3 regions of the Agromyces sp. GXS1127 genome follow, and region 1 is predicted to be linked to each of the others. Evidence: predicted binding sites of a transcription regulator. Region 1 holds the regulator's gene; each other region holds the start of a gene.
What was found. Region 1 encodes HrcA, which represses chaperone genes, less so after heat shock. Its sites were predicted from a motif close to TTNGCACTCGNNNNNNNCGAGTGCNAA; they were not measured.
Positions count from the first base shown of each region.

Region 2: the regulator HrcA is predicted to act here: its motif matches at 2,804-2,830, upstream of groES (co-chaperone GroES).
Region 3: the regulator HrcA is predicted to act here: its motif matches at 3,194-3,220, upstream of ACQ393_RS13630 (Hsp20/alpha crystallin family protein).

Region 1 covers NZ_JBOCIG010000004.1:339,976-350,412, forward strand. Annotated here, with positions in the region: gene ACQ393_RS09590 (16S rRNA (uracil(1498)-N(3))-methyltransferase) at 1-326, opposite strand, end outside; gene dnaJ (molecular chaperone DnaJ) at 346-1,449, opposite strand; gene hrcA (heat-inducible transcriptional repressor HrcA) at 1,508-2,527, opposite strand; gene ACQ393_RS09605 (DUF4870 domain-containing protein) at 2,732-3,145, shown strand; gene ACQ393_RS09610 (DUF4870 domain-containing protein) at 3,259-3,723, shown strand; gene hemW (radical SAM family heme chaperone HemW) at 3,743-4,978, opposite strand; gene ACQ393_RS09620 (DUF1990 family protein) at 4,978-5,628, opposite strand; gene lepA (translation elongation factor 4) at 5,637-7,493, opposite strand; gene ACQ393_RS09630 (sensor histidine kinase) at 7,573-8,799, shown strand; gene ACQ393_RS09635 (response regulator) at 8,796-9,422, shown strand; gene ACQ393_RS09640 (alpha/beta fold hydrolase) at 9,426-10,208, shown strand; gene rpsT (30S ribosomal protein S20) at 10,369-10,437, shown strand, end outside.
Region 2 covers NZ_JBOCIG010000009.1:142,458-152,894, reverse strand. Annotated here, with positions in the region: gene ACQ393_RS16250 (ABC transporter substrate-binding protein) at 1-1,081, opposite strand, end outside; gene rarD (EamA family transporter RarD) at 1,331-2,287, opposite strand; gene groES (co-chaperone GroES) at 2,432-2,728, opposite strand; gene ACQ393_RS16235 (THUMP-like domain-containing protein) at 2,858-4,045, shown strand; gene ACQ393_RS16230 (hypothetical protein) at 4,062-4,607, opposite strand; gene ACQ393_RS16225 (DUF4190 domain-containing protein) at 4,617-5,414, opposite strand; gene ACQ393_RS16220 (DUF4190 domain-containing protein) at 5,452-5,823, opposite strand; gene tsaD (tRNA (adenosine(37)-N6)-threonylcarbamoyltransferase complex transferase subunit TsaD) at 5,999-7,048, opposite strand; gene rimI (ribosomal protein S18-alanine N-acetyltransferase) at 7,045-7,662, opposite strand; gene tsaB (tRNA (adenosine(37)-N6)-threonylcarbamoyltransferase complex dimerization subunit type 1 TsaB) at 7,659-8,279, opposite strand; gene tsaE (tRNA (adenosine(37)-N6)-threonylcarbamoyltransferase complex ATPase subunit type 1 TsaE) at 8,344-8,868, opposite strand; gene alr (alanine racemase) at 8,868-10,007, opposite strand; partial or broken gene ACQ393_RS16190 (holo-ACP synthase) at 10,076-10,420, opposite strand.
Region 3 covers NZ_JBOCIG010000007.1:88,355-98,791, reverse strand. Annotated here, with positions in the region: gene ACQ393_RS13655 (SDR family oxidoreductase) at 1-46, shown strand, start outside; gene ACQ393_RS13650 (CBS domain-containing protein) at 137-553, opposite strand; gene ACQ393_RS13645 (methylated-DNA--[protein]-cysteine S-methyltransferase) at 746-1,258, shown strand; gene ACQ393_RS13640 (hypothetical protein) at 1,224-1,388, shown strand; gene qcrB (cytochrome bc1 complex cytochrome b subunit) at 1,416-3,035, opposite strand; gene ACQ393_RS13630 (Hsp20/alpha crystallin family protein) at 3,280-3,720, shown strand; gene ACQ393_RS13625 (hypothetical protein) at 3,966-5,438, shown strand; gene ACQ393_RS13620 (hypothetical protein) at 5,648-5,821, opposite strand; gene ACQ393_RS13615 (TetR family transcriptional regulator) at 5,855-6,466, opposite strand; gene ACQ393_RS13610 (NAD(P)/FAD-dependent oxidoreductase) at 6,647-7,987, shown strand; gene ACQ393_RS13605 (cupin domain-containing protein) at 8,037-8,444, shown strand; gene ACQ393_RS13600 (hypothetical protein) at 8,590-9,795, shown strand; gene ACQ393_RS13595 (amidohydrolase family protein) at 9,810-10,437, opposite strand, start outside.

The DNA of each region.
Region 1 (10,437 bases):
ATGCGGTCCGCGCCGAGCTCGGTCGCGGCCTGGATCGCGAGCTCGTCGCGGTCGCCCTTCGCGAGCGCCTGCACGAGCGTGATCCCGGGCGACGCCTCCGGCTCGTCGTCGACGGCCTCGACCTCGATCTCGAGCCGGCGCGCCTCGGCGACCGTGACCGGCCCGTGCACGACGCGACCCCGGCCGTCGCCGATGGACACCGACTCGCCCACGCGGAGCCGCGAGACCGTCACCGCGTGCCGCGCCTCGTCGCCGTCGAGCCCGACGGTATCGCCGGGCGCGACCGCCGCGAGGTCGAGCGATTCGTCGAGGTAGAGGTGGCTCATCGCGGCATCCGCTCGACGCTCAGCCCAGGAACCGGTCGCGCAGGCGGGCGAACAGACCCTGCTGGAAGTGGCCGAGCTGCGGCGGCTGCGCCTTGCGGTGCTTCGCCAGCTGCTCGACGAGTTCGCGCTCCTTGTGGCTGAGCTTCGTCGGCGTCACGACGTGCACGGCGACCTTGAGGTCGCCGCGACCGCTGCCCCGCAGGTGCGTGATGCCGCGATCCTTCACCGTCAGGATCTCGCCCGACTGCACCCCGGGCTTGAGCTCGAGGTCGACGTCGCCGTCGAGCGCGGCGACCTTCGCGGACGTGCCGAGCACGGCATCCGTCATCTGCACCTCCAGGGTGCAGAGCAGGTCGTCGCCGTTGCGGCTGAAGACCTCGTGGTTCCCGACCTTGATCTCGAGGTAGAGGTCGCCGTTCGGCCCTCCCGCGGGGCCGGCTTCGCCGGAGCCCGGCATCTGGAGGCGCACGCCGGTGTCGACGCCGGCCGGCACGTCGACCGGGACCGTGCGGCGGGCGCGCACGCGCCCCTGGCCCTGGCACGTCACGCACGGCGTGGCGATGATCGTGCCGTGGCCGCGGCACGACCCGCAGGGGCTCGACGTCATCACGTTGCCGAGCAGCGAGCGCACGGCGCGCTGGATGTGGCCGGAACCGCCGCAGATGTCGCACGTCACGGGCGAGGTGCCCGGCCGGCAGCACGACCCGTGGCAGGTCTCGCACACGACGGCCGTGTCGACCTCGATGTCGCGGTGGGTGCCGAAGATCACGTCGTCGAGCCCGACCTCGAGGCGGATCAGCGCGTCCTGGCCGCGCTCGCGACGGGACCGCGGGCCGCGGCTGGTCTGGCCGGCGCCGAAGAACGTCTCGAAGATGTCGCCGAATCCGCCGAACCCGCCGCCGGCGCCGCCGAAGCCGGCCTGGCCGCCCAGGTCGTACTGCTGGCGCTGCTTCGGGTCGGAGAGCACGTCGTACGCGTGCGTGACCTCCTTGAACCGCTCGGACGCCTCGGCGCCCGGGTTCACGTCGGGATGGAGCTCGCGAGCGAGCCGGCGGTACGCCTTCTTGATCTCGTCCGGGGAGGCGTCGCGAGCGACGCCGAGGACCTCGTAGTGGTCGGCCACGTGAGGCGGGTTCCTTTCGATTGCCGGTGACGGATGCCGCGTGGCGGCGCCGTGCGGTTCAGCTCTCGCCGAGCGTGCGGGAGAGGTAGCGGGCGACCGCGCGGACGGCGGCCATGCTCTGGGAGTAGTCCATGCGGGTGGGGCCGACGATGCCGAGCCGCGACACGTCGCGGCCGGGAACGGCGAACGACGTGGACACCACGGAGGTGTCGCCGAGCCCGTAGGCGGCGTTCTCGCGGCCGATGCGCACGGCGATGCCGTCGTCGGCGGCCATCTCGCCGAAGAGGCGGAGGATGACGACCTGCTCCTCGATCGCCTCCATGACGCCGAGGATGTTCCCTGCGAAGTCCTGTTCGGTGCGGACCAGGTTCGCGGCGCCAGCGACGACGAGCCGGTCGGCGCGCGTGATGTTCGCCTGGTCGGCGAGCGTCGCCGCGAGCGTGTGCAGCACCTCGGCGTGGGCGCGGTCGGCGTGCTCGGTCTCGGCGGACAGCGCCGCAGCGGCATCCGCCATCGTGAGGCCGGCGGCGACCTCGTTCAGCCGGTCGCGGAGGCGCGCGAGCGTGCCCTCGTCGACCGGTTGGTCGAGCTCGGCGAGACGCTGCTCGACCTGCCCGCTGTCGGAGATCAGGATGCAGAGCACGCGCGTCGGCGCGAGCGAGACGAGCTCGACGTGGCGCACGCGCGCCCGGGCGAAGCTCGGGTACTGCACGACGGCGAGCTGGCGGGTCAGCTGCGAGACGAGGCGGACCGTGCGGCCGAGCAGCTCGTCGAGGTCGTTGGACTCGCCGAGGAAGGTCTCGATCGCGTGCCGCTGGGTGGCCGAGAGCGGGCGGATGTCGGCCAGCCGGTCGACGAACACCCGGTAGCCCTTGTCGGTCGGGATCCGGCCCGAGGACGTGTGCGGGGCTGCGATCAGCTCCTCCTCCTCGAGGAGGGCCATGTCGTTGCGGATGGTCGCGGCCGAGACCCCGAAGTGATGGCGCTCGACGATCGTCTTCGAACCGACCGGCTCGCGCGACTCGACGTAGTCCTGCACGATCGCGCGGAGGACCGCGAGACTGCGTTCGGAGACCATGACCCTCGCTTCCCTCGACCGATCGGACCCGGACGACGCGTGCTTGGCACTCCGCCCACGTGACTGCTAATCATATCGCGGAAATCAGGGTCACCACCGTTGCCGCCCGGTCCGCCGCGCCGATAGCGTGTGCATCGTCCCGCACCCCGCACGGCCGCCCACGGCCGCGGCGAGTGCGCCTCCCCGTATCGAAAGGCTCCCGACATGACCGACTCCAACCTCCCGCCGCGTGATCCGAACGCCGCCCCGCAGCCGGCTTCCGCCGCTCCGCTCTCGCACGAGCAGGACGTGCAGTGGGGATCGTTCGCGCACCTCGGCGGCATCCTCGGCATCCTGCCGTCGCTCATCATCTGGCTCGTGTTCAAGGACCGCGGCTCGTTCACGAACACCGAGGGCAAGGAGGCGCTGAACTTCCAGATCACGCTCGTGCTCGCCACGATCGCCCTCTGGGTGCTGACCACGATCATCACCGTGGTGACCTTCGGGTTCGGCGCGTTCGTGGCCTTCCTGACCTACATCCCCTGGATCCTCGGCGTCGTCTTCTCGATCGTCGCGTTCCTCCAGGCCAAGGACGGCAACCACTACCGCTACCCCTTCGCGCTGCGCCTCATCAAGTAGCCGCGACGAGCCTTCCGACGCGCCGGTCGAGCCTCCCTCGACCGGCGCGTCGTCGTGTGCCAGCATGAGTGGACGTCCCCCGTTCCGGGCGCGATCACAGAGGAGCACGCATCATGTCCGACGCACCACCTCCCACCCCGCCCACGCCGCCCGCCGGCGGTCCGCCGCCGCCCCCGCCGGGCGGGCCGACGCCGCCGCCTCCGGGCGGGCCGACGCCGCCGCCCCCGGGCGACGCGTACCAGCAGAGCCAGTCGCTGAGCCCCGCCGACGAGAAGCTGTGGGCGACGCTCATCCACATCGGCGGCATCCTGTTCGGGTTCCTGCCCGCGCTGATCGGCTACCTGATCCTGAAGGACAAGGGCCCGTTCATCCGCGAGCACACCGCGACCGCGCTGAACTTCCAGATCACGCTGCTCATCGCGTACGTCGTCGGCTCGATCCTCACGTTCGTGATCATCGGCATCTTCATCCTGATCGCCGCCTGGATCGCGGCGATCGTGTTCGGCATCATCGCCGCGATCAAGGCGAACAACGGGGAGTACTACGTGTACCCCGTGGCCATCAAGTTCGTCAGCTGATCTCGGTACGCGCTCCGCGCTACTCGATCACCGTCTCGAGCAGGCGCCGCACCACGGCGTCCGCCAGCAACCGCCCTCGTCGGGTCAGCGTGAGCTTCCCGGCGAGGGCGGTTCGTGCGTCCACGAGCCCGTCGGCGATGAGACCGGCGACCGCCTGCCGACCGCCGGCGTGCAGGCTCGAGACCTCCATGCCCTCCCGGATGCGCGTCGCGAGGAGCACGCGCTCGGTCTCGCGGGTCGCATGGTCGAGGGTCTCCCGCCCGACCGCCGGCGAGATCCCGGACGCGAGGCGCTCCGCGTACGCCGCCGGATGCTTGGCGTTCCACCAGCGGACGCCGCCGACATGGCTGTGCGCACCCGGGCCGATGCCCCACCAGTCGTCGCCCCGCCAGTAGCCGAGGTTGTGCCGGGAGCGGTGCGCGGCATCCGTCGCCCAGTTCGAGACCTCGTACCACTCGTAGCCCGCCCGCCCGAGCAGGTCGTCGGCGAGCTCGTACATGTCCGCCTCGAGGTCCTCGTCGGGTGTCGCGAGCTCGCCCCGGCGGATCTGCCGAGCGAGCTTCGTGCCGTCCTCGACGATGAGCGCGTAGGCGCTCACGTGGTCGGGCCGCTCGGCCAGCACGGCCTCGAGGCTCGTGCGCCAGTCGGCGAGCGTCTCGCCGGGGGTGCCGTAGATGAGGTCGAGGCTCACGTCGAGTCCTGCCTTGCGCGCCCACCCGACGACGAGCGGGACCCGCGCCGGGTCGTGGGTCCGGTCGAGCGCGGCGAGGACGTGCGGCACGGCGGACTGCATGCCGAACGAGACGCGCGTGAAGCCGCCGTCCGCGAGCCGCCGCAGGTCGTCGGCGTCGACCGAGTCGGGGTTCGCCTCGGTCGTCACCTCGGCGCCGTCGGCGATGCCGAACGCGTCGCGCACGGCGTCGAGCATCCGGACGAGGTCGTTCGCCGGCAGCAGGGTCGGCGTGCCGCCGCCGAAGAAGACCGTCGACGCCGCGCGATCCGGGGCGCCGGATGTCTCGAGCACGTCCCGGGCGAACCGCGCCTCCGCCGCGGCCTGGTCGGCGAAGTCCTCCTGCCGGGCGCCGCGGAGCTCCCCCGACGTGTACGTGTTGAAGTCGCAGTAGCCGCAGCGCACGCGGCAGAACGGCACGTGCAGGTAGACCCCGAACGCGCGGGACGCGGCATCCGTCGTCGCACTCGCCGGCAGCAGGCCGTCAGCGGGCGCGGGATCGGCGAGCGGGAGGGGCCCCGCCATCAGACCGGGAAGGCGGGGTGCAGCGCTCGGAGCTCCCGCGTGGTGAGCTCGCGCCGGCGCCGCCGGACGAGCGGGCCGAACACGCGCCGCACGCCGCCGTTCGGCTCGAACGCCGAACGGATGGTGAGCCACACCGAGTCGTCGTCCCGGTGCTCGAGGATGAACGACTCCTCGCCGTTCTCCGACGCGTCGCCGGTCGTGCCGTACGCGAAGCCGATCCGGTTCGGCTCGTCGACGACGTACACGACGAGGACCGGCGTCGAGCGCGTGCGCAAGCGCCCGCGGCGCTGCAGCGTCGCCGTCATGCCCGCGCTGATGTACGGCGTGCCGTCGGGGCCGAAGCGCTGCTCGACGCGCGGCGTCGGCTGGTCAGCGAGGGGCGCGCCCGACTCGTCGTAGGCGATGCCGGTGTACTGCGCTCCCGTGCCGGGCGACGCGTCGACCACGGTGAACCCGGCACCCTGCTGGATGCCCCACGTCATGAGCGCCTCGGCCGAGGCCTCGAAGCGCTCGCGACCGGACCCCAGCCGTACCGAGTCCTCGGAGGGCGTGAAGCCCGCGGGCGGATAGCGCAGCAGGTCGGGGTCGAGCGTCGCGCCGATCGCGCCATAGGTGACGGACTGGTCGGTGAACGTGCTTCGCCGGGTCATCGCTCCCCCTACTTCTTGGCGTCCTTCTTCTCGGTCTCCCCGCTCAGCGCGGCGATGAACGCCTCCTGGGGCACCTCGACGCGGCCGACCATCTTCATGCGCTTCTTGCCCTCCTTCTGCTTCTCGAGCAGCTTGCGCTTGCGGGTGATGTCACCGCCGTAGCACTTCGCGAGGACGTCCTTGCGGATGGCGCGGATCGACTCGCGCGCGATGATGCGGGCGCCGATCGCGGCCTGGATCGGGACCTCGAACTGCTGTCGCGGGATGAGTTCGCGCAGGCGCCCGGTCATCAGCACGCCGTAGGCGTACGCCTTGTCGCGATGCACGATCGCGCTGAACGCGTCGACCTGCTCGCCCTGCAGCAGGATGTCGACCTTCACGAGGTCGGCGGCCTGGTCTCCCGCGGGCTCGTAGTCGAGCGACGCGTACCCGGCGGTCTTCGACTTGAGGTTGTCGAAGAAGTCGAACACGATCTCGCCGAGCGGCATGTTGTAGCGGATCTCGACGCGGTCCTCGCCGAGGTACTCCATGCCGAGCAGGGTGCCGCGACGCGACTGGCAGAGCTCCATGATCGTGCCGACGTAGTCCTTGGGGGCGAGGATCGCGGCCTTCACGATGGGCTCGCGGACCTCGGCGATCTTGCCGCCGGTCGGGAACTCGCTCGGGTTGGTGACCGTGACGGTCTTCTTGTCCTCGGTGGTCACCTCGTAGACCACGGACGGCGCGGTGGCGATGATGTCGAGGTCGAACTCGCGGCGAAGCCGCTCGGTGACGATTTCGAGGTGGAGCAGGCCGAGGAACCCGCAGCGGAAGCCGAAGCCGAGCGCGACCGACGTCTCGGGCTCGTACACGAGTGCGGCGTCGGAGAGCTTCAGCTTGTCGAGCGCCTCGCGGAGCTCGGGATAGTCGCTGCCGTCGATCGGGTAGAGCCCGGAGAAGACCATGGGCAGCGGCTCGGTGTACCCGGCGAGCGGCTCGGCCGCGGGCTTCGCCGCGCTCGTGACGGTGTCGCCGACCTTGGACTGCCGGACGTCCTTCACGCCCGTGATGAGGTAGCCGACCTCGCCGACGCCGAGCCCCTTCGTAGGCGTCGGCTCAGGCGCGCTCACGCCGATCTCCAGGATGTCGTGCGTCGCCTTCGTCGACATCATCTGGATCCGCTCGCGCGGGTTCAGCTGGCCGTCGACCATGCGGACGTACGTCACGACGCCGCGGTAGCTGTCGTAGACCGAGTCGAAGATCATCGCCCGCGCCGGCGCGTCGGCGTCGCCCGTCGGGGCAGGGATGCGCTCGACGACGCGGTCGAGCAGGTCTTCCACCCCCATGCCGGTCTTGCCCGACACGCGGAGCACGTCGTCGGGCGAGCCGCCGATGAGGTCGGCGAGCTCGCGCGCGTACTTCTCCGGCTCGGCCGCCGGCAGGTCGATCTTGTTCAGCACGGGGATGATCTCGAGGTCGTTCTCGAGGGCGAGGTAGAGGTTCGCGAGGGTCTGCGCCTCGATGCCCTGCGCGGCATCGACCAGCAGGATCGCGCCCTCGCAGGCCGCGAGCGACCGGGACACCTCGTAGCTGAAGTCGACGTGGCCGGGGGTGTCGATCATGTTGAGCGCGTAGCCCGTGCCGCCGAGCTCCCACGGCATGCGCACGGCCTGGCTCTTGATCGTGATGCCGCGCTCGCGCTCGATGTCCATGCGGTCGAGGTACTGCGCGCGCATGTCGCGGTCGGCGACGACGCCCGTGATCTGCAGCATGCGGTCGGCCAGCGTCGACTTGCCGTGGTCGATGTGCGCGATGATGCAGAAGTTGCGGATCAGCGCGGGATCGGTGGCGGCGGGCACCGGTGGGTGGGCGGCTCTCGGAGACATCCCGTCGATTCTCCCATGCGGGCGATCCCACTTTCGACGGATGCCGCCCGGAGGCCCCCGCACTACGCTGAGTCGCACCATGACCGTGCTCGATGCCCCACTCGTCGGACGGGTCCAGCCGTCCGCGCTCCGACCCGTCTTCGTCTCCCTGCGGGTCGGCCTCCACGTCCTCGTCGTCGGCCTGACGGTCTTCGTGCTCGCCCGGGCGGTCATCGTCGGCGGCGAGCAGCTCGTCGCGATCGCGATCCTCTCGATCGCCTTCATCGGCGCCTACCTCGTCGGGGTCGTGACGGCGCACTCCGTCGTGACGCCGTGGATGCGAGCCGCGTGGCTGGTCATCCTGCTGGGGCTCTGGCTCGGCCTCAGCGCCCTGACCCCGGATGCCGCCTTCCTGGCGTTCCCGCTGTTCTTCCTCGAGCTGCACGTCCTGCCCGCCCGCTGGGCGGTGCCGCTCGTCGGCGTGACCTTCCTCATCAGCGTGTGGAGCTCCACGTCGCAGCTCGGCTTGGAGGTCGGCAGCGTGCTCGGCCCCCTGATCTCCGCGGGCGTCGCGGTCATCATCGGGCTCGGCTACCGCGCCATGGCGGTCGAGACGCGCGAGCGGCAGTCGCTGATCCTCGACCTGCTCGCGACGCGGGAGGAGCTCGCCGCGGCGAGCCGCGAGGCCGGCACGCTCGCGGAGCGCGAGCGCATCGCCCGCGAGATCCACGACACCGTCGCGCAGGGCCTGTCGAGCATCCAGATGCTGCTGCACGCCGCCGAGCGCGACATCGCCGACGCGGGCACGCGCGACAAGCTGCGCCTGGCACGCGAGACGGCCGCCGACAACCTGCAGGAGACACGGCGCTTCATCCGCGAGCTCACTCCCCCGGCGCTCGACGAGCAGACGCTGCCCGGCGCGCTCCGCCGACTGGCGGACGCCACGAACGAGCAGGCGACGCAGTCGGGCACGCGCACGCGGATCGCGTTCTCGATGAGCGGCGACCCCGTCGCGCTGCCCATGTCGATCGAGGCGACGCTCCTGCGCATCGCCCAGGGGTCGCTGTCGAACGTCGTGAAGCACGCCGACGCCGGCCGTGCCGAGCTCACCCTCACCTACCTGGGCGACGAGGTCGCGCTCGACGTGGTGGACGACGGCGTCGGGTTCGACCCCTCCGTGCTCTCGGGCGCCGACGAGTCGGCGCCCTCGTTCGGGCTGCGCGCCATCCGCCGCCGTGCGGAGAGCCTCGGCGGCACGGTCGACGTGGAGTCGACGCCCGGGGGCGGCACCGCGCTCTCCGTGCGCATCCCGGTGGTGCCGGCATGATCCGGCTCCTGCTCAGCGATGACCACCCCATCGTGCGCGCGGGCATGCGCGCGCTGCTCGAGGCGGAGGAGGACCTGCACGTCGTGGGTGAGGCGTCCAGCGCCGAGGAGGCCGTCCGGCTCGCCGCCGAGCCCGGCATCGACCTCGTCCTCATGGACCTCCAGTTCCCGGGCGCCCTCCAGGGGGTCGACGCGACCCGCCGCATCCGGTCGCAGCCGGACGCCCCGCGCGTGCTCGTGCTCACGAACTACGACACCGACGCCGACATCCTCGGCGCCATCGAGGCTGGCGCGAGCGGGTACCTCCTGAAGGACGCCCCGCCGAACGAGCTCGTCGCCGCGATCCGGGCCGCCGCGGCGGGCGAATCGGCACTCGCACCGGCCGTCGCCTCACGGCTCGACGAGTCGCAGCGCGCGGCCGACCAGCGGCTGACGGTGCGCGAGGCCGAGGTGCTCGCACTCGTCGCCGTCGGCCGCACCAACCGGGAGATCGGCCAGTCGCTGTTCCTCAGCGAGGCGACCGTGAAATCCCACCTCGTGCACATCTTCACCAAGCTGGGCGTGGGCTCCCGCACCGCCGCCGTGGCGCGGGCGCGCGAGCTCGGGGCCATCCGGGCGGGCTGACGGATGCCGCGCGCACGAGTGGTGCTCGTCCACGGCATCCGCACGTCGGCGACGATGTGGCGCGGCCAGCTGGCGCGCTTGGCCCGCCACGACCTCGACGTCGTCGCGGTCGACCTGCCCGGCCACGGCGCCCGGCTCGGCGATCGGTTCGCCCTCGAGGACGCCATGGCGACCATCGGGGAGGCCCTCGGCGGACCGGTGCGGGGTGTGCCGCGCCTGCTCGTGGGCCTGAGCCTCGGCGGCTACCTCTCCATCGAGTTCGCGGCGCGGCATCCGGACGCCCTCGAGGGGCTCGTCGCCGCCTCGTGCGGAACCCGGCCGCGCGGCGTCGGCCTGCACGGCTACCTGCGCCTCGCCGACGCGATCGGGCGCCTGCCCGACCGGGGCCTGGCCCTCAACGACCGGATGGCGCGGCTCTTCCTCCCGGCTGACGCGGTCGACGACATCATCGCGGGCGGCGTCGCGCTCGACGTCATGCGGCCCGCGATCAGCGCGGTCCGGGAACTCGACCTCGAGGCCTCGATCGCGGCGATCGAGGTGCCGATCTGGTTCGTCAACGGTCGTCTCGATCACTTCCGGCTCGAGGAACGACGGATGCTGCGGGCCGCCGCCGACGCCCGGCTCGTGCACATCGAGGGCGCCACCCACCTCGTGAGCCTCGCCCGGCCCGACGCCTTCACCGCCGCCGTGCTCGGCGCGGTCGCCGAACTCGAGCTCCGCGAACTGCGGCGCACCGCCGCGCCACCGGCCCCTGCCGCTCCGATGCCCGCGTCGGCACCCCGCTGACGGGTCCGGCGCCATCCGGCGCTTTGGTGCCGCACGGGCGTTGCTGGTATCGTTGCCTGTTGGCTTGCGTGTGGGTCCCACCCCGCACGATGCGCCGCGACGGCCCCTCTACCGATTGCGGCAACTCCGGTACCCGCAGAACACACGAAAGACGAACCACGTGGCAAACATCAAGTCGCAGATCAAGCGCATCCGCACCAACCTGAAGGCGCAGGAGCGCAACAAGGCC
Region 2 (10,437 bases), on a different contig from region 1:
CGATGTCCTCGCCGGCCGTGCTGTTCGCCGCGTAGGCCGCGAGCGCGATCAGCATGAGGGCGTCGTAGGACTCGGGACCGTAGCTGTAGCTGTCGAGGTCGGGGTCGATCTCGAGCATGCGGTCCTCGAAGCTCGCCTCGAGCTCCGGGCCGGGGAGCGTGCCCTTCGCACCGGCGACGAGGCCGGGCGCGAAGTCCGCGCTGTAGTCGGCCAGGTTGCCGTCGACGAAGTACAGCTGGTCGCCCGGGTAGCCGGCACCGACGAGCGCGGGCACGACGACCTTGGCCTCGTCGAACGTGATGACCGCGACCGCGTCGGGGTTCGCGGCGTTGATCGCCGAGAGCTGCGCGTCGAAGTTCGAGTCACCCGTGTTGAAGAGCTCCTCGGCCACGATCTCGCCGCCGGCGGCCTCGAAGGCCTGCTTGGTGAAGTCCGCCAGGCCCGTGCCGTACGGGTCGTTGAGGACCAGGAGGCCGAGCGTCGAGGCGCCGTCCTCCGCGATCAGGTTGCCGAGGACCTCGCCCTGGAGCTTGTCGGACGGCGCGGTGCGGAAGTACAGCCCGTTGTCCTCGTAGTCCGTGAAGTCGGGCGACGTGTTGGCCGGCGAGAAGTGCACGACGCCGGCCGACGTGATCTGGTCGATGACCGTGAAGGACACGCCGGACGAGGCGGCGCCGATGATCGCCGACACGTCCTGCGAGAGGAGGTCGGTGACCGAGACGGTCGCGATGTCGGTGGTGGTGTCGCCGGAGTCGCGGTACACGACCTCGACCTGGATGCCGGCGTCGGCCTCGTTGATCTCCTCGGCGGCGAGTGCGACACCGGCCTCCTCGGGCGGGCCGAGGAAGGCGAGGGTGCCCGACTGGGGCAGGATCGTGCCGACCTTCAGGGTGAGGTCGCGCTCACCGGCCTCGATTTCCAGGGCGTCGCCGGTGTCGGCCGGCTCCTCGGACTCTTCCGGGGTCGTGGTGCCACCCGTGCTGCACGCGGTGAGGAGGAGGGCGGAGACGCCGGCAATGGCGATGCCCGTCCAGGCCGTGCGAGACGAGCGCGAGCCGGTGGCCCTCGCGAATACGCTCATGATGCTCCTTGGGACTGAAGGATCGGTACACAAACAGCGTCTGGCGACGCCGATGTATCGACCGTATTGCCCGCCCAGAGGGGAAACAAGATTGCCCCGATCACAACCCGGTAACGCACACGGAATCGTTATCTCCGTGACATCCGAGCGCGTTTCTGCGCAGCAATCGGCCGTTTCCGCTGCGGAATCGCGCATCGGACGCCGCTCCGGAACCCGGCGACGGCACCCCGTTCGGGGGTCGTCGGCCGCTCAGACCGGTTCGAGGTTCGCGGCCCGACGTGCGGCGCGCGCACCCCGCACGAGGTCGAACGTCAGCACGACGAGCGCGAGCCAGACGAGCCCGAAGCCCGCCCATCGCTCGGGCGGCATGGGCTCCCCCAGCACGACGACCCCGACGATGAACTGGATGAACGGCGCGAAGTACTGGATGAACCCCATGTAGGTCAGCGGCAGACGACGCGACGCCGCGGCGAACAGGAGGAGCGGCACCGCGGTGACCGCGCCCGCAGCGAGCAGCAGCACCGTGTGCCATCCGCTCACCGTGCCGATCGTGAGCCCGGTCGTCGCCGCGACGACGACGAGGAGGACGACGGCGAGCGGGGCGAGCCAGGCCGTCTCGAGCGTGAGTCCGGACACCGCGTCCACCCGATGCCCGACCCGCTTCTTGATGAGCCCGTAGAAACCGAAGCTGAACGCCAGGACGAGCGCGATCCACGGCAGTCGACCGTAGCCGACGGCGAGCACGACGACGGCGACGATCGAGATGCCGACCGCCGTCCACTGCACCGCGTTCAGCCGTTCGCGCAGCACGAGGACGCCGAGGAACACCGTCACGATCGGGTTGATGAAGTACCCGAGCGCGGCCTCGACCACGTGCCCGGTGAGCGTCGCGAAGACGTAGGTCAGCCAGTTGACGAAGATCAGCACGCCGGCCAGTCCCATCGTCAGCACGACACGGCGGTCGCGCAGGAGCGCACGGAACGCGCGCCACGTGCGCGTCACCGCGATGAGGATCGCGCAGAAGACGAGCGAGAGCAGGATGCGCATCGCCACGATCTCGATCGGCCCGCTCGGGGCGAGGGCGATGAAGTAGACGGGCAGGAAGCCCCAGAGGGCGTACGCGGCGACCGCGTAGGCGAGGCCCGCGCGGCTCACGCCGTCGGGCCTGACGCGCGCCGGCGCGTCGGTGGACGGAGCGGATGGCACCGTGTCAGCCTACGCGCGACGTCCGGCCCGGAGGGCCGCGGCCACTGCCGTCCACCGTCGAGATCCCGCCCCACGCGACGTGCCGGGGGACGCGACGCGGCCCGGATGCCGATGGCATCCGGGCCGCGAAGATGTCGGTGTCGACTAGCGGACGACGACCGCGAGCACGTCGCGGGCCGACAGGACGAGGTAGTCCTCGCCGCCGAACTTCACCTCGGTGCCGCCGTACTTGGAGTAGATGACCTTGTCGCCGACGGCCACGTCGAGCGGGACACGGTTGCCGTTGTCGTCGATGCGGCCCGGGCCGACCGCCACGACCTCGCCCTCCTGGGGCTTCTCCTTGGCGGTGTCGGGGATGACCAGGCCCGAAGCCGTGGTCTGCTCGGCCTCGACCTGCTTGATGACGATGCGATCCTCGAGCGGCTTGATGGAAACCGACACGGTTGACCTCTTTCTTGACGAAGACTGGGGTTAGCAACCTCTGAGTGAGAGTGCTAAAGCGAGTCTATGGCGGTTCTGGCACTCGTGCAACGTGAGTGCCAACGGATGGCGCGGTGCTAGCGTGTCGGCGTGGAACGCGACGAGCTGGTGCGGCTGCTCTCTGCCGAGGGGCTCGCGCTGCTCGACTCGCTCCCGCCGTACTCGTCCAGGGCGGATGTCGTGAAGACGGTGGCGGACCTGCGCAAGCAGGGCCACGATCCCGGACTCGTCGCGGCGGTGCTCAGCCAGTCCAGGCTCCGCTCGAAGGCGCGCGGCAAGTTCGGCGAGTTCGCCGATCGGATGCTCTTCACCGAAGCGGGACTCGAGCAGGCGACGCGACTGCGCGTCGCGGCGCTCCACGCCGGCCGCTACGCCCGTGCGGGGCTCGGCCACGTCGCGGACCTGGGGTGCGGCATCGGCGGCGACGCGCTCGCGCTCGCCGCGGTCGACCTCGAGGTGACCGCGGCGGAGGCCGACGAGGTGACCGCGGCCGTCGCGGCGTTCAACCTCACGCCGTTCCCGAAGGTGCACGTGCTCCACGCCCGCGCCGAGGACGTCGCGCTCGGCGGCATCGATGCCGCGTGGCTCGACCCGGCTCGGCGGACGACCGCCGGGGGAACGACGACGCGGCTCCCGGATGCCGCGGACTACTCGCCCTCGCTGGACTTCGTGTTCGGACTGGCGAAGCGGATGCCCGTCGGCGTCAAGCTCGGGCCCGGCACCGACCGGGACGTCATCCCGGACGGCACGGAGGCCCAGTGGGTCTCCGTCGACGGCGACGTCGTCGAGCTCGTCGTCTGGACCGGTTCGCTCGCCCGCGCGGGCGTCGGACGCGCGGCGCTGGTCATCCGGGGCGACGGTGCGCATGAGCTCGTCGCCCCCGCCGACAGCGCCGACGCCCCGGTGGGCCCGCTCGGCGACTACCTGTACGAGCCCGACGGCGCCGTGATCCGGGCGCGCCTGATCGGCGACCTGGCTCGCTCGATGGGAGCGTGGATGCTGAGCGACGGCATCGCGTACCTGACCGGAGACCGCGCGGTCGACACCCCGTTCGCGCGGGGCTTCCGGGTGATCGAGCGTCTTCCCGCCGACGAGCGCAGCCTTCGGCGTGCGCTGCAGGAACGCGGCGTCGGCACCCTGGAGATCAAGAAGCGGGGCGTCGACGTCGATCCGGCGGCCCTCCGGACGCGGCTCAAGCTGAAGGGCGACGCCTCCGCGACCATCGTCCTGACGCGCGAGGAGGGTCGTCACGTGGCGATCCTCGTCGAACGACGATGAGGGCCCGCAACCCCGGTCAGGCCCTCGAGAGCGCGCCGAACACGATGGCGTAGTAGCCGATCCACACCCCGGAGAAGACCAGCCCTGCCACGCCGGTGCCGATCCCGACGAACGCCGAGGTCCGGCCGTGCTCCTCGCGGCGCAGCCCGAGCACGCCGAAGACGATCGCCGCGAGCGACAACGGCAGCATCCAGCCCACGAACAGCGAGGCCGCGGCGCCGAGGACGCCGAGCACCGCGGCCACCTGGCTGTACACACGCCGCTGCTCGTCCTCGTCCTCGTACCCCGTCTCGTACGGCTCCGGCATCGGCCGGCCGACGGCGAGGAGCTGCCCGGTGGGGAGCCCGTGGATCTCGGCGGTGTCGTAGGGCACGTCGAACTCGCGCGCCGGCGTCGAGGCCGCCCCGTCGGCCGCCCCCGGGCGCTCGGGCCCGTACGGCACCGGTGCGCCGGACGCCGGAGCCGCCGCGGCTCCGTCCGCGGCCGCCGGTGCCGTCGGGGAGGGTGCGCGGGGCGGAGCCTGCCCGGGCTCGTCCGGCCGCGGCATCCGCTCGTCGGTCACGCCGTCACCTCAGTACCGGTACCCGAACCCGTTCCCGATCGAGAACAGCAGGCCCCACAGGATGAACGAGAGCAGCGCGATGCCGATGCCCACGAAGCCGAGCACGAGGCCGGTGAGCCACATGCCCTTCGCGGCCGGCTCCTTGCTGCGGCCGAGGAAGCCGAGGACGACGGCGGCCGCGGGCACGATGAGCTGCAGCACGCCGCCGACGAACGGGATGATCGCGATCGGCGAGCCGATGACGCCGATGATCCCCGCGATGAGCGAGATGAGGCTGAGCACCGGGGTCGGCCTGGACGGCGCGGGCGCGATGCTCGGCGCCCCGGCGCCGTAGCCGTATGCCGCCGCGGGCGGGACCGGCGCCTCCGTGCTCCCGAAGCCCGGGGCCGGACTGTCGTACGTCTGCGGCTCCGGCTGGGCCGGAGTCGACGACGAGGGCGTCGACGCCGACGGCGCCCCGTACGGCGTGGCGGGCGGACCGGGAGCCGCGGGCGCCGGAGCGCTCGGCGGAGCCGGCGGCGCCGGGGGCTCCGGTGCACTCGGCGGCTCGGGTGCGCCCGGCACCTCGGGAGTGCCCGGAGGCACCGGCGTACCGGGCGGCTCGGGTGCGGCGGGCGGTTCCGGTGCGGTGGGCGGCACTGGCCCCGGCTCGGGCTCGAGCGGAACGGTCGGCTCCGTCGGCGGGACCGGAACCGTGGGCGGCTCGACGGGCACGGTGGGCTCGGCAGGCTCCGACGGGACCGTCGGTTCGCTCGGCGCCGGAGGTGCCGGCTCCGTCGGTCGGTCCGGGTTGGTGGGATCGCTCATGCCGAGCCCCTTCCGTGCTGCGGGTGGAGTGGGTGGATCAGTACGAGGTGACGCCGCTGTTGTAGGCGGCGCCTGCGACCACGAACACGAAGATCAGCGCGATGATGCTCGCGAGCAACCCGACGTAGCCGATGATCAGGCCGGCGATCGCGAGGCCGCGGCCCTGCTCGCCCGTCTTCTTGATCTGGCTCAGCGCGATGTGGCCGGTGATGATGGCGACGAGCGAGATGAAGAACGCCGAGACGAGCGAGACGATCGCCAGCACGTTGGTCTTCTGGGTCGCCGGAGCGCCGTACGACGGGTTCGACCCGTACGACGGGCTCGATCCGTAGGCGGGCTGCGCGGGCGGCGCGGGAGGAGGCGGCGGGACGTTCGACGCGTTCGGGTCGGGCGTGTTGGGGTCGGTCATGGTGCGGTTTCCTCTCGTGCAAGCGCGGACCCGGCCATGCTGGCAGCGCCGCAGGGTGGTGTCAACGCTCACGGCGCGGGTCGTCTCCCCGGCGATCGCGGGTCTTCGCTCACCATAGCGCGCACCCGGGCCGCACCGCCGTGGGGATCGCCCGCCACGGCCCCGACGGGCCGGTTCAGCTCCGGATGTCGGTCACCGGCAGCGTCGAATCCGCCCCGAACTCCAGCGAGGACGGCTCGTGGCCGGCCATGATCAGCCGCGCGCCGAGTGCGGCGATCATGGCGCCGTTGTCGGTGCAGAGCGACAGGGGCGGGATGCGCAGCTCGATGCCCGCGGCATCCGCCCTCGCCTCGGCGACCTCGCGCAACCGTCGGTTCGCGACCACGCCCCCGCCGAGGAGCAGCCTCGGCACGCCGAGGTCGGTGCACGCGGCGATCGCCTTCGACACGAGCACGTCGACGACGGCCTCGCGGAAGCTCGCCGCGACGTCCGCCATCGGCACCGGCTCCCCCGCGGCCTCGCGCTGCTCGACCCAGCGGGCGACGGCGGTCTTCAGGCCCGAGAACGAGAAGTCGTAGCGGTGGCGCTCGAGGTCCTTCGGGCGCGTGAGCCCACGCGGGAAGCGGATGGCGTCGGGGTCGCCGCCGACGGCGGCGCGGTCGATCTCGGGCCCGCCGGGGTACGGCAGCCCGAGGAGCCGGGCGACCTTGTCGAAGGCCTCCCCCGCGGCGTCGTCGATCGTCTCGCCGAGCAGCTCGACGTCGGAGTCGAGGTCGCGCACGAGCAGCAGCGACGTGTGCCCGCCGGAGACGAGCAGCGCCACGCTCGGCGTCTCGAGCGGCCGGTCGCCGATGAGGTCGGCGCCCACATGCCCGACGAGGTGGTTGACCGCGTAGACGGGCTTCTCGAGCGAGAGCGCGAGCGCCTTCGCCGCGCCGACGCCGACCATGAGGGCGCCGGCGAGGCCGGGCCCGTTGGTGACGGCGACGGCGTCGAGGTCGTCGAGGTCGACGGATGCCTCGGCGAGCGCTGCGCGGATCGTCGGCCCGAGCGCCTCGAGGTGCGCCCGCGCGGCGACCTCGGGCACCACGCCGCCGTAGCGGGCGTGCTCGTCCATCGAGGAGGCGATGGCGTTGGCGAGCAGCTCGGTGCCGCGCACGATGCCGATGCCGGTCTCGTCGCACGAGGTCTCGATGCCGAGCACGAGCGGCGCATCGCGGTTCATCGAGGTCCTCCGTCGCTGCCGGGGCGGGCGTCGGCGTCCGGCCGGGCATCGACGGCCGCCGGCGCGGCGGTCGCGGCAGTCGCGGCGGTCGCGGCGGTCGGACCCGCGGCCACCGCTGCGCCGTCATCCGTGGTCGCCGGTCGTGTCACGGCGGGCGGGACGTCGAGCCGCATCGCGATGGCGTCCACGCCGTCCGGCTGGTAGTACCCGCGCCGGACGCCGATCTCGACGAACCCGAGCGACTCGTAGAGCCGGCGCGCCACGGGGTTGTCGGCTCGCACCTCGAGGAACAGCTCGGCCGCCCCGCGTCGGCGCGCCTCGTCGATGAGCGCGTGCATGAGGGCGCGGCCGAGGCCCGAACCCCGGTGCGCGGCGTCGACCGCGATGGTCTGGATGTCGCCCTGGCCCGAACCGTGCGGCGCGAGCAGCCCGGCGTACGCGACCGGCTCGTCGGGGCGGGCGTCGTCGACGGCGACGAGGTAGTGCGTGTGCGGCGCCTCGATCTCGCTGAGCATCGCGGATCCGGGCCACGCGTCGGTCGTGAACGTGGCGCGCTCGAGCCGCATGATCGACTCGAGGTCGTCGCGCCCGGCACGACGGAGCATGAGGCTCATCGCAGCACCCGCTTCCCCGCCGACGGCGTGACGTCCGGTGCCCGCAGGTAGAGCGCCTCGTCTGCGGCGACGGGCAGGCGCCCGGCCGCGTGCGCGAGCTCGGCGACGAGTCCGAGGGAACCGGCCGAGACCGTCTCGGCGTCGAGGCGGATGCCGCGGGGCGCGGGCACCCCGTCGCGCGGCTCGAGGCGGGGCTCGGCGAGCCGGACCGGCAGGCCGTCGGCGTCGAGGCCGTCGTAGTCGGTGACGGCGGACTCGCGTCGCCGGGCGTCGGTGACCACCTGGAGCCGGCCGGAACCGCCCGCGGCGTACCACGCGTGCGCGACGGCGTCGTGGCTCACGACCGGCACCACCGGGCGACCTATGCCGAGCGCGAAGGCGCGTGCTGCGGCGATGCCGACGCGGAGTCCGGTGAACGGGCCGGGTCCCATGCCGGCCGCGACGCCGGAGAGCTCCGCCGGCCGTACGCCGGCCCGCGCGAGGACGTCGCGGATCCCGTCGCCGATCAGTTCGGCATGGCGCATGGTGTCGTTCGTGCCGGTCTCGGCGAGGATCCCGCCGTCGAGGTCGACCACGGCGACGCTCGTCCCCGTGGACGTGTCGATCGCGAGGAGCATGGCATCAAGCCTAGATGCGCGTCGCCGCACGCTGGCCGCGGGGCGGGCGGGTGCGGGCTCGCGGTCACGCCTCGAGCTCGGGCTGGACCGCGTACGGCGTTCCGGCCCAGCGCGGCCCGTGGCCGCGGAGCTCGACCGACCGCGGCTCGTCGTCGACGAGCTCGGCATCGGCGACGCCGGGATCCGCGTCGTCGAACCCGTCCTCGTGCCCGCGACGTCGGGCGATGACGACCTCGAGCCAGGAATCGCTGACGTCGTCGAGCAGGCCGGCGCCCCACTCCACGACCACCACGGAGCGCGCGAAGTCGAGGTCGAGGTCCTCGAGCTCGGCGGCGCTGCCGAGCCGGTACGCATCGACGTGCACCAGCGGTGCGCCGCCGACGAGGCTCGGATGCGTCCGGGCGAGCACGAACGTGGGGCTCTGGACGGGCCCGCGGATCCCGAGGCCCTCGCCGATGCCTCGGGTGAGCGTGGTCTTGCCCGCGCCGAGCGGGCCCGTCAGGACCACGAGATCGCCGGCGCGCAGTTCCCGACCGAGCTCGCGCCCGAGCGCCTCCATGGCCTCGGTGTCCGGGACGGCGCGGCGCATCAGGCACCCCCGACGTGCGTCCGGGGCACGCGCGGCCCGATGCGGGTGACGATCTCGTAGCCGATGGTGCCGGCGGCGTCGCCCCAGTCGTCGGCCGACGGCGCGCCCGCGGCGGGATCGCCGAAGAGCACCACCTCGTCGCCCACGCCGACCTGGGCCTCGCCCACATCGACGAGGAACTGGTCCATCGCCACGCGTCCGGCGATCCGGTGCCGCGCGTCGCCGATCGCGACCTCGGCTCGTCCCGACGCCTGTCGCGGCACGCCGTCGGCGTACCCCAGCGGGACGAGCGCGAGCGTGGTGGGCCGCTCCGCGCGCCACGTGTAGCCGTACGACGCGCCCGTGCCCGCATCGACGCGGCGGACGGCCGCCACGCGCCCGCGCAGGGTCATGACCGGCGTGAGTCCGAGGTCCGCCGCGGTCGTCCCGTCGCCGAAGGGCGGGACCCCGTAGATCCCGATGCCGAGTCGCACCATGTCCAAGCGCGCCTCGGGCATCCGCAGCGCGGCGGCCGTCGACGCGAGGTGCCGGATCTCGGGCGACAGCCCGGCGCGTCGCGCCGCCTCGACGCCGTCGAGGAACGCGGCGAGCTGGGCGGCATCCTCGTCGGGCGAGGTGTTCGCGAGGTGGCTGAACAGCCCGCGCACCCGCACCCGACCCGCTGCCTCGAGGGCGGCGGCGCGCGCGACCGCATCGTCCCAGTCGGCCCGGAGGATGCCGTTGCGGCTGAGGCCGGTGTCGAGCTTCAGGTGCACGTTCGCGACGCGACCGGCGGTGGCCGCGGCATCCGCCATGGCCTCGAGCTGCGCGAGCGACGAGACGCCGAGGTCGATGTCGTGCGCGATCGCCGTCTCGAACCGTGCGGCGGGATCGTGCAGCCAGGCGAGCACCGGGGCGTCGATCCCGGCATCGCGCAGTGCGAGGGCCTCGTCGAGGTCGGCGACGCCCAGGTGGTCCGCACCCGCGGCGAGTGCGGCGCGCGCGACCTGCGCCGCGCCGTGCCCGTAGGCGTCGGCCTTCACCACCGCCATGACCTTCGCCGGCGCGACCGTCCGGGCGAGGGCGGCGACGTTCGCGCGCACGGCGTCCAGGTCGATCACGGCCTCGCGGAACGGCGACCGCACGTGACGGGGGTTCACTCGCCCTCCCCCGCCGCGTCGGGGCCGACGAGGGCCTCGCGCGAGGTGGCCGCGCGGCCGACGCCGCGCTCGAGCACGACGAACGCGCTCGCGATGCCGGCGTCGTGGCTCATCGAGAGGTGCACGCGGTCGATGCCGAGCGCCGAGACGTGCGCGGAGAGCGCACCCGACAGCGCGAAGTCGGGGTTGCCGTCGTCGTCCTGCACGATGCGCATGTCGTGCCAGCGGATCACGGTGTGGCCGCCGAGCGCCTTGATCAACGCCTCCTTCGCCGCGAACCGTGCCGCCAGCGAGCGGGCGGGCCGGTCGCGTTCGCTCTCAGCGAACAGCCGGTCGCGCAGGGCCGGGGTGCGCTCGAGCGACCGCGCGAAGCGCGCGATGTCGACCACGTCGATGCCGATGCCCGCGATCACTGCTGCCCCTCCGACCC
Region 3 (10,437 bases), on a different contig from region 1:
ACCGGTCGACGTGCGGCCGGGGTCCGCGGCATCCGCTCGTCGCTGAACGGAGGATCGGCCCCAGGACAGGGATCGGCCGGAGCCCGAAGGCTCCGGCCACCCCGTCGTCTGCGTGGGCGCGCCCGCAGCTCGTCCCCTACGGCTGCGAGATCTCCTCGACCGTCTCAGCGGTCGCCCCATCGGAGAGCGCCCTCGCGACGTCCGCCTGGGCGATGATGCCGACGAGATCGTGCCCGTCGATCACCGGCAGGCGGCGGATCTGGTGCTCCTGCATCATGCGCAGCGCCTCGCGGATGTCGTCATCCGCCCCGATCGTCACCGGCTTGCCCTCGGCGAGCTCGCCGGCCGTCACGGCCTTCGGGTCGCCGCCGTCGGCGATGCACTTCACGACGATGTCGCGATCGGTGAGCATCCCCTTCAGCCGGTCGTCGTTCCCGCAGATCGGCATTGCGCCCACGTCGAGGTCGCGGAGCATCCGCGCCGCCTCGACGAGCGTCTGGTCCTCCTTCACGCACGTGGGATCCGGCGTCATGAGGTCGCGTGCAACTGGCATTTCGATCTCCCTCCACACGATGTCCGCGATGGTAGGCACAGCGCCGCGGCGTCCGCAGGGGGCTTGACGGATGTCGCGGGAGAAGTGGGAGCGTCGCGGCGGGGCGGACGCCATGTGGCGACGCGGGGCGGGCCCGGTCGCGATGTCCGATTCCCGCGCGCCGCGACGGTCGTGGCGCGCGAGAATCGACGCATGCCCCGCCGTCACGCCACCCTCAGCACGTCGATCGGCGAGTTGCTCGTCGTGGCCGACGACGGCGGGCTCGCCGGGCTGTACTTCCCCGGGCACTGGCATCCGCCGGCCGCCGGATCGCTCGGCGCTGAGGTCGACCCGGGCGGCGATGCGCTCCTGAGCCGGCTCGGCGTCGAGCTCGATGAGTACCTGGCGGGACGCCGCATCCGCTTCGACCTGCCGCTCTCGCCGTCGGGCGACGAGTTCCAGCATGCCGTCTGGGGAATGCTTCGCGACATCCCGTACGGCGCGACCGTGACCTACGGCGAGCTCGCCCTCCGGCTCGGCGACCGGAACCTCGCGCGCCGCGTCGGCGGCGCGGTCGGACGGAACCCCATCAGCATCCTCGTGCCGTGTCACCGCGTGGTCGGCGCCGACGGGTCGCTCACGGGCTACGCCGGCGGGCTCGACCGCAAGCGCCGACTGCTCGAACTCGAGGGTGCCGAGGTCGTCGCGCAGCGGCGGCTCTTCTGACGCGCACCGGCCGAAGGGCGGCCGCGTCGTCGCGATCCTCCGCACCGATCTCGATGACGACCTCTTCGGCGACTGGGACGGCCTGCACTACCTCGACGCCGAGTCGGTCGAGGTCCAGGCCGACGGGTGACCGCCTGCCCATCGCCATGACGCGACCCTAGGAGGGAGTCCGCGCGGCGTCCACCGGCACCATCCGTGCTCCGGTCTCCGAATCGATGCTGTCGGCGAGGTACCAGCGCGAGAGCCGCGCCTGGAGGCGACGTGCGAACGGCAGGCGGCCGCGTTCGTCCGGGTGCACCACCAGCAGGAACCGCGGCTCGGGCCGCGTGATCCGCGCGCGCTCGACTTCGCCGAGCGGCTCGTGCACCTCGATGTACTCGCCGCCGGGCAGTCGCACGATGCGTCCGGTCTCGAAGCCGTGCAGCAGGGTGTCCCGATCGCGCCGCTGCAACCCGAGGCACACGCGGCGGGCGACGACGAAGCCGACGATCGGCCCGAGCACGAGGGTCACCTGGAGCGTCGCGATCACACCCTCGAACGTCACCGAGAACTGCGTCGCGATGAGGTCGGCGCTGCCGGCCGCCCACAGTGTCGCGTAGAACACGATCGCGGCGACCCCGATGCCCCTGCGCGTCGGCGTCGTGCGCGCCCGCTCGAGCAGGTGGTGCTCGCGGCGGTCGCCCGTCGCCCATGCCTCGAGGAACGGGTACACCGGGATCCCGACGAGGAAGACCGTGACGACCGCGAGCGGCACGAGCACCGCGAGGGTCCAGGTGCGGTCGAAGAGCACGACCTCCCAACCGGATGGCACGAGCCGGAGCGCTCCGTCGAGGAACCCGGTGTACCAATCGGGTTGGCTTCCCGCCCCTGCGTCTCCCGGCGATGCCGGGCCGTACAGCCAGACCGGATTCACGGTGACCGTCGCCGAGATCAGGAGGAGCACGCCCGTGACGAGCGCGAACAGCCCCGCGGCGCGCATCGCTGCGTGGGGCCAGAGCGGCACACCGGTCACCCGATCTCCGGTGACGCGTCCTCCGCCGGATGTGTTGGCGGCAGCGCGCGGGAACTGCGCCGGCCCGACCCGCCATGCCGCGAACGCACGCAGCGCCACCAGCGCGATCAGCGCCGCCGGCGCGATCGCGATGTGCAGGGGGTAGAGGTGCGCGATGACCTCGCCCGGGAACGCGCCGCCGAACAGCAGCGACGCGAGCCACGTGCCGACGACCGGGACGCCGAGCGCGATGCCCTCGGTGATCCGCAACCCGGTGCCCGAGAGCATGTCGTCGGGCAGCGCGTAGCCGCTCCATCCGCCGGCCAGCGCAGCGATGAAGATGAGGAACAGGAGCACCCACATGCCGCGGCGCGGCTTCCGGAAGGCGCCGGTGAAGAACGTCACGAGCAGCTGCATGATGATCGCCGCCGGCAGCAGGAGTCCCGCCCAATGGTGCGCCTGGCGGACGAGCAACCCGCCGGGCACCTCGAACGTGATCCGCATCGTCGACGCGAACGCGTGCGACACCTCGGCGCCGCGCAGCGGCGCGTACGTCCCGTCGTAGCTCGTGGTCGCGCTCGACGGGATGTACCAGAACATGAGCAGGATGCCCGTGACCGTGAGCACCACGATGCAGGCGACGGTCACGACGCCGAACAGGTTCGTCCAGTGCAGCGGCACCGGCCGCCGGGCGAGGTCGGCGCGGATGTCGCCGAGCCGCCGACCGAAGACGGTGGCGCGTGACATCCGCTCGCCGAGTCGGTCGGTGATGGACGGGGTGCGCATGGGGTGCCTCCTCGTGAGTGGCTTCACACATACGACCCCGCGGGGCGTCCGGGTGTGACATCCGCGTGCCGCGCGAGGGAACGACAGCGGCGCGCGAGGGAACGACAGCGGCGCGCGAGGGCCGGTGATCGCCTTGGGCGAACGACGGGTCGAAAGGCTTAGCACTCTCGCGTAACGAGTGCTAATCTCATTCCAAGTTGAGTCGATCAGGCTCAACTCTTGGAACCTACGAGAGGAGACGCTCATGGCAATGACCTGGGACCCGTTCCGCGACCTCGACCGTCTCGCGGCGAGCATGCTCGACTCGAGCCGAGGCCCTCGGATGATGCCGATCGACCTGCACCGCGACGGCGACCACTACGTCCTGTCGGCCGACCTGCCCGGGGTCGACCCGGGCTCGATCGACATCGACGTCGACGGCCAGCTGATGACCATTCGCGCCGAGCGCACGCTGCGCGACGACGAGAACGTCCGCTGGCTCGTGCACGAGCGGCCGAGCGGCTCGTTCCTCCGGCAGCTCACCCTCGGCGAGGGCATCGACACCACGGGCATCAGCGCGCACTACGACAACGGCGTGCTGAGCGTGATCATCCCCGTCTCCGAGCGCGCGAAGCCGCGCAAGGTCGAGGTGCGCTCCGCGGCCGACGACGTCGTGACCCCGGAGGTCACCTCCGGCGCCGACTGAACGGAGGCGACGGCCCGCCCGGGCCGAATCCGAAGCGGGGCGGATGCTGCGGCATCCGCCCCGCTTCGTCGTCGGGACAGGCAACGATTCGGGCATACCGGGCGCAAGGAGCAGCGGACAGCGGGTCGAAGCCGTACGATCGGCGTACGCGCGACCCCGCGCACCATCCGAATCCGCAGCGCCACCCCCGCGGCACCCCAGCCGTACCGCCGACACGACGCCCCCGATCCCCCTCGGAGCCCCCGTTGAGAGCCCCCGCCGATGACGAGCCCACGCCCGAGTTCGGCGCGCCCGACGCGGGTCGCCGGGGTACCGGCCCGGGTGAGCGCATGCTGCGGCGCGACCGGGACCGCGACCGCGATCGTGCCCGCGGCGGCGACGGCGAACCTGAGGACCGGTACTCCGAGGGCGTCGACGACGCCACCGCGCTCGAGCGCGACCGCTGGGCGATGCGCGCGAGCGCGCACCCCGGACGACGCTCCCGGCGGCGCGCGGCGAGCCTCACCCTCGACCCGGACGAGCACCACGATCCCGACCGGCGCCGGTACTTCCTGAGCTCCATCCAGCCGAGCGGCGACTACGAGGCCGTGATCGTCGCGATCACCGACGGCGCCCGCCGTCGCTACTTCAGCTCGCGCGACGGCTCGCACTTCATCGAAGTGGACGAGCTCTCGTTCGAGCAGCGCCGCAAGAGCGGCTCGCGCTCGATGCTCGAGATCGGCGAGCACGAGCTGCGCGAACTCGAGGGAGCGCTGATCTTCGTCCGACCGCTCGACGGGCGCGATCCGATCGCCGAGGTCGCGGCTGCGAAGCGGGCCTCGCTCGAGGCGACGCGCCCGATGGCGATCGTGCCGGTCGGCGCGCCGGCGGCAGCCGCCGGGGCCGAGGCGGCCGATCGCGGCCCGGCCGACGAGACGGTGAGTGACGAGACGACGGATGGCGCGGCCGACGCCGAGCGCGACTCCGGCTCGGTCGTGGCCGACGCGGCGTCCGCGGTCGACGGAGGTGCGTCGGAAGCCGAGGCGCTCGAGCCGAGCGGGCGGCGACGCTCGACGTTCGAACCCGTGCCCCAGCCCGCCGAGCCCGTGGTGCCGTCCGAGGCGTCCGAGCCGGGCGCGCCGTCGGCTGACCACCCGATCGGATCCGTCGTGTCTGCTCCGGCACACGTCGAGGTGGACCCCTCCGCGCCCGCCGCGGCGGAGCCGTCCGCCCCGACCGAACCCCGACCCGCACCGCCCGTGGCGTCGGCACCGCGACGCGGACCCCTCACCGACCTCGAGGCGGTCGCCCAGGTCGCACTCGCGAAGGGCATCGCGTTCGCCGCGCATCGCGGGCAGCTCGACAAGAGCGGCACGCCCTACATCGACCACCCCGGCCGGATCGCCGAGCGCTTCGACCCGGTCGCCGATCCGATCGCGGCGGCCGCCGCGTGGTTGCACGACGTGCTCGAGGACACGCCGCTCACCTCACGCGAGCTGTTCGAGGCCGGCATCCTGCTCGAGATCGTCGGGGTCGTCGAACTGCTCACCCGCCGGCCCGAGGTGACGCCCGACGAGTACTACGCGCGCATCCGGCGCCATCCGGTGGCCCTTCGCGTCAAGCTCGCCGACATCGACGACAACACTGCGCCGTGGCGGCTGCGCCGCCTCGACTTCGCCAAGCAGCAGCGTCTCGCCGAGAAGTACCGGCACGCGCGTCGTGCGCTCGGCGTGGAGTGACGCCGCCCGGCGCGTCGGGTCCTTCGGCCCGTGCGGACAGTCCCCGATCGCGAGTAGCGTGAGCGCGCGGCCGGCCGAGCCGTGAGACAAGAGCGGGAGCACCGGGTTTCAGGCGGCCTTCCCTTCAGGGTTGCGCCAAGCAGATCACGGCTGGTCCCACCCGCCGCCGGGCGCCCAGACGCGCGCCGCGCGCCCGGACGCGCGCCGCGCTACTCCTCGACGCCCGGGTCGCCGCCCTCGAGCCCGCCGTCGGTCGACTCGGTCATGGGCGCGTCGCTGTCGGGATCGCCGGGCGTCTCCTCGGCAGGCATCGGCTCGTCGCGGACCTCCTCGTGCTCCCGGTCATCGCGCCCGCCGTCGCCGGGGATGGTCGAATCGCTCATGGCGTCCTCCTCGTGTCGCGTCCTTCGGGCAGGCTACGTGCGGCCCGGCGCATCCGCACGGGGTTGACGCCGGTCGAACACAAGCACGCGCAGCAGCAGTTCGAGCGAGTGCTGCACGCGCTCGTCGGGCCAGCCGTCCGGATCCTCGACCGACTTGATCTCGTAGCCGCGGCAGTAGAGGTACAGGATGTCGGCGATGCGGGCCGCCTCGTCGCGGTCGGCGGCGCGGGCGCCGTCGAGGAAGCTCGCGTACGTGGCATCCGTCACCGACCGCAGCAGTTCGTACGCGCGATCGTGGCCGGCGCGGACGTCGGCGATGACCTCGATCCAGAGGCTCCGGAACACCGACTCGTCGGGCGACGACGTGCACATCCAGCGCGTGAGCGCGGCGAGGCGTTCGACGCCGAGGAGGCCACCGAGCTCGTCGCGGCGCTCGGCGTCCCACTGCGCGCGGGCGTGCTCGAGCGCGTTGGCCATGAGCTCGGCGCGGCTCGGCACGAAGTGGGTGATGAACGCGGTCGAGCGTCCGAGGCGCTCGGCGACCGCGCGCAGCGTGACGGCGTGCGTGCCGCGCTCCTGCGCGACCGCGACGGTCGCCCGCGCGATGTCGGCCAGGCGTTCGGCGGTGTCGACTTCGGCCGGCAACTGCGGCTCCCTTCGGCCTGGGCGGATGCCGCGACAACCGCTCGTTGACATCCCGACGGGCCCCACACTAACGTCGCTGCAGGCGTTGTCAAACAGTGTTTGAAAAAAGATGGAGGGCGCGTGGCCGCGAACAGCGAGGTCGTGCACGGCGGAGTCGTGAACGGCGGCATCTCGTTCTGGATGCAGCAGGTCGGCGTGCCCGCCGAGCGTCCGCCCCTCCAGGGCGACCTCGACGTCGACGTCGCAATCGTCGGCGGCGGCTACACCGGGCTCTGGACGGCGTACTACCTGAAGCGCGACCAGCCCGACCTGCGGGTCGCGGTGCTCGAGCAGCGCTTCGCCGGCTTCGGCGCATCGGGTCGCAACGGCGGATGGCTCACCAACTCGGTCACGGGCGGCCGAGAGCAGTACGTGCAGGCGCACGGGCGCGACGCGGCGATCGCGCAGCAGCGGGCACTGAACGACACCGTCGACGAGGTGATCCGCGTCGCGGGTGCCGAGGGCATCGACGCCGGCATCCACAAGGGCGGCGAGCTCGAGGTCGCGACCGCGCCCGCGCAGCTCGCGCGCCTGCGCGCCGCCGCCGCAGCCGAGCGCGAGTGGCCCGCGACCGACGTCGAGGAGCTCGATGCGCGTGAGACCGCCGCCCGCGTGAACGTGGCGGGCGTGCTCGGCGGGCTGTGGCATCCGCACTGCGCCCGCGTGCACCCCGCGAAGCTCGCGCTCGGGCTCGCCGCGGCGGTCGAGCGCCTCGGCGTGACGATCTTCGAGGGCACGCGCGTGACCGAGATCGCGCCGGGCGAGGCGCGCACCGAGCACGGCACCGTGCGCGCGCAGCACGTGCTCCGCGCGACCGAGGGGTTCACGCCGAACCTGGCCGGCGAGCACCGCACCTGGCTGCCCATGAACTCGTCGATGATCGTGACCGAGCCGCTCGCGGCATCCGTCTGGGATCAGATCGGCTGGAACGGCCGCGAGACGCTCGGCGACTTCGCGCACGTCTACATGTACGCCCAGCGCACCGCCGACGACCGCATCGCGTTCGGCGGACGCGGGGTGCCCTACCGCTACGGCTCGCGCGTCGACGTCGACGGCGCGACCCAGCCGCGCACGATCGAGAGCCTGACGGCACTGCTGCACCGGTACTTCCCCGCCGCAGCGGATGCCGCGATCGATCACGCCTGGGCCGGAGTGCTCGGCGTGCCGCGCGACTGGGCGGCGACCGTCGGGCTCGACCGCGCGACGGGGCTCGGCTGGGCCGGCGGCTACGTCGGCACGGGCGTCACCGCGACGAACCTCGCCGGTCGCACGCTGCGCGACCTCGTGCTCGGACGCGACACCGAGCTCACGCGCCTGCCGTGGGTGAACCACCGCGCGAAGCGCTGGGAGGTCGAGCCGCTCCGGTGGCTCGCCGTGCAGGCGATCTACACCGCGTACCACGCGGCCGATCGCGCCGAGCTGCGCGGACGGGCGACGACATCGCCGATCGCGAGGGTCGCCGGGTTCGTCGCGGGCCGCTGACCTCGTCGCCGCCTGCCGCCCGCCGCGCCGACCACTGCGAGAGGAACCCATGTCCGAGACTCCTGAATCGAAGGACGCGACGGATGCCGCGGCATCCGCTGCGCCCGGCCCCGTGCCGACCGTCGCCGTGGCGCGCCCGCTCGACCGCGACCTCGGCGAGCTCGCGCCCAAGCCGACCGCGCTCACCCGGGGACTCCTCGAGGCGAGCGCCTCGATCTGGACGGCCGCCGGCCTCGACGTCGGCTACTGGGAGTGCACGCCCGGCCGCTTCACCGCGGTCCGCGACGGCTACACCGAGATCTGCCAGCTGCTCGCCGGTCGCGTCACGATCGAGGTCGACGGCGAGGCGCCCGCGACGCTCGCTGCGGGCGACACGCTGGTGATGCCGAGCGGGTGGCGTGGCGTGTGGGACGTGCACGAGCACGTCCGGAAGCTGTACGTGATCGTCGACGACTGAGTGCCGGCACGCGGAGAGCGGATCCGGCGCCGGCCTCCTCATGCACGAGGAGGTGACGTGCGGTCCGCGCTGGCGCCCGAGCGTCCGAGGGGAGTACGGTGCGACCCAGCGGCGCGCATCGGCGCGCCGAGGCGGGAGCGACGGCGTGGAACTCGCTGCAGCGGGCGGGGGCACCCTCGGCCTTGCGGTGCTGCCGATCGTCGCGCTGCTCGCGTCACTCGTCGCGGCCGCGGCGGCCGGATCGCTCGTCGTCGCGTGGTTGCAGCGACCGCGCGACGCGCCGGACCCGTCGCTCGTCGATCCGGAGGTCGTCGGGTTGCTCCCGGTCGCCTTCGTGTCCGGTGGCGCCTCCACGCGTTGGCTGCCGGCAGCCGTCGTGGAACTCGCACTCGACGGCGCGATCATGATCGACGACCGGCGCCCTCCGAGCGCGGACGGCGACGCGTCGGGATCAGCCCGCGGCATCCGCCTCGTCTACTCGTCGGACCTGCCCTCGACGCGGGCGGGCGTTCCGCGCGACGTCTCCGCCGACCTCATCCTCGCCGTCTTCGGGCCGGGGACCACGGGCACCGCCTCGGTGATCGCGCACGGGGCCACCGTGCCGGTCGACCGCGTCGTGGCGCAGAACGGCGAGTTGGCCTGGGCCACCCGCCGACGGTTCGTCGACGCTGCGTCGCGCTATCGCGAGCCGCGGCCGGCCGCTCGCCTCCGCACGGCGTCGCTCGCCGGGGTCATCGGGGTCGTGCTCGGCTTCGTCGGGCAGTTCGTCGGACGCGGGACGGATGACTCGATCGCCTGGACCGCGCTCGCCATCGGTGCGGTCTCGCTCGGCGTCCGCGCCGTGCTGCCGCGCTGGATCCCGCTCAACGCGACCGGGCTCGAACTGCGGGAGCGCGCGAACCGGCTCCGCGAGCGGATCGCGAGCGTCGACCTCCGCGACCCGTCCGCCGCCCGGTCGACGCTCCCGTGGGCCGTGCTCTTCGGTCAGGACGAGGTCGTCGCGCGGGCGGCCGAGACGCTCACAGTCCGCGATGCCGACTCCCGCTGGTACGCCTCGTCCGCGCCGATCAGCCCGGAGCGGCTCGCCTCCTGCGTTCGAGTCGCCTCGCTCGCACTCGCCCAGCCCATCGCCCTCGGCGGCCGCGATGACGGGCGGTTCGGGGTTCCGCTCATCGAGTATCGGGGCGTGAACGCCGATGACGGGTACTTCAGCGAGACCCGAGGATGGGGCAGGGGCACGATCTACGGCGGCGCGGCCGGCGACGGGTTCGACGGCGGGGGAGCGGGCGGGTTCGACGGTGGCTTCGACGGCGGCGGCGGATTCGACGGCGGGGGCGGCGGGGGCCCGTAGCCGCCTCCGGGCGATCACGCCGTGACGAACCGCCGACGGTAGAGCCGCTCGGCATTCCGCCACGCGATGCCCTCGGCCACGCGGAGCGCCTCGTCGGCCGGCCAGTCGTGCGCGGTGACGTATCCGCCGAGCACGCGCGCCGCGGCGATCCGCCACAGGCGCGCGCCCAGCAGCACGCGCTCGGGCACGCCCCACGCGTCGGTGGAGAACAGCACACGCGAGAACGGCGCGAGATCGAGCGACTCGCGCACGACGGAATCGGCGTTCGCGCCGAGGACGCCGACCGCGAGCCCGACGTCGAGGAACACGTGCGGGAACACGTGCGCGAGCCAGCCCGCCTCGCGTACGTAGGGGTGGCAGTGCAGGAACGCGATGCGCCCGCCCGTGCCCGCCGTGGCCGCGACGAGTGCCTGCATGCGCGCGGGATTCGCCTGCTCGAGCACGAGGTCGGCGTCGCCGAACCCGGCATGCACCTGCAGCACCGCACCGTGCTCGAGCGCCCACCAGATGAGGTGCCGGGTGAGCGTCGGGTCGGTGAGGCGAGGGCGAGCGGATGCCGCGTGCGCGCGCCACTCGTCGAACCACGCGTCGGCGGCGGAGCGGACGTCGACGTCCGTCGGTCGTGCCGGGTCGAGCACGAGC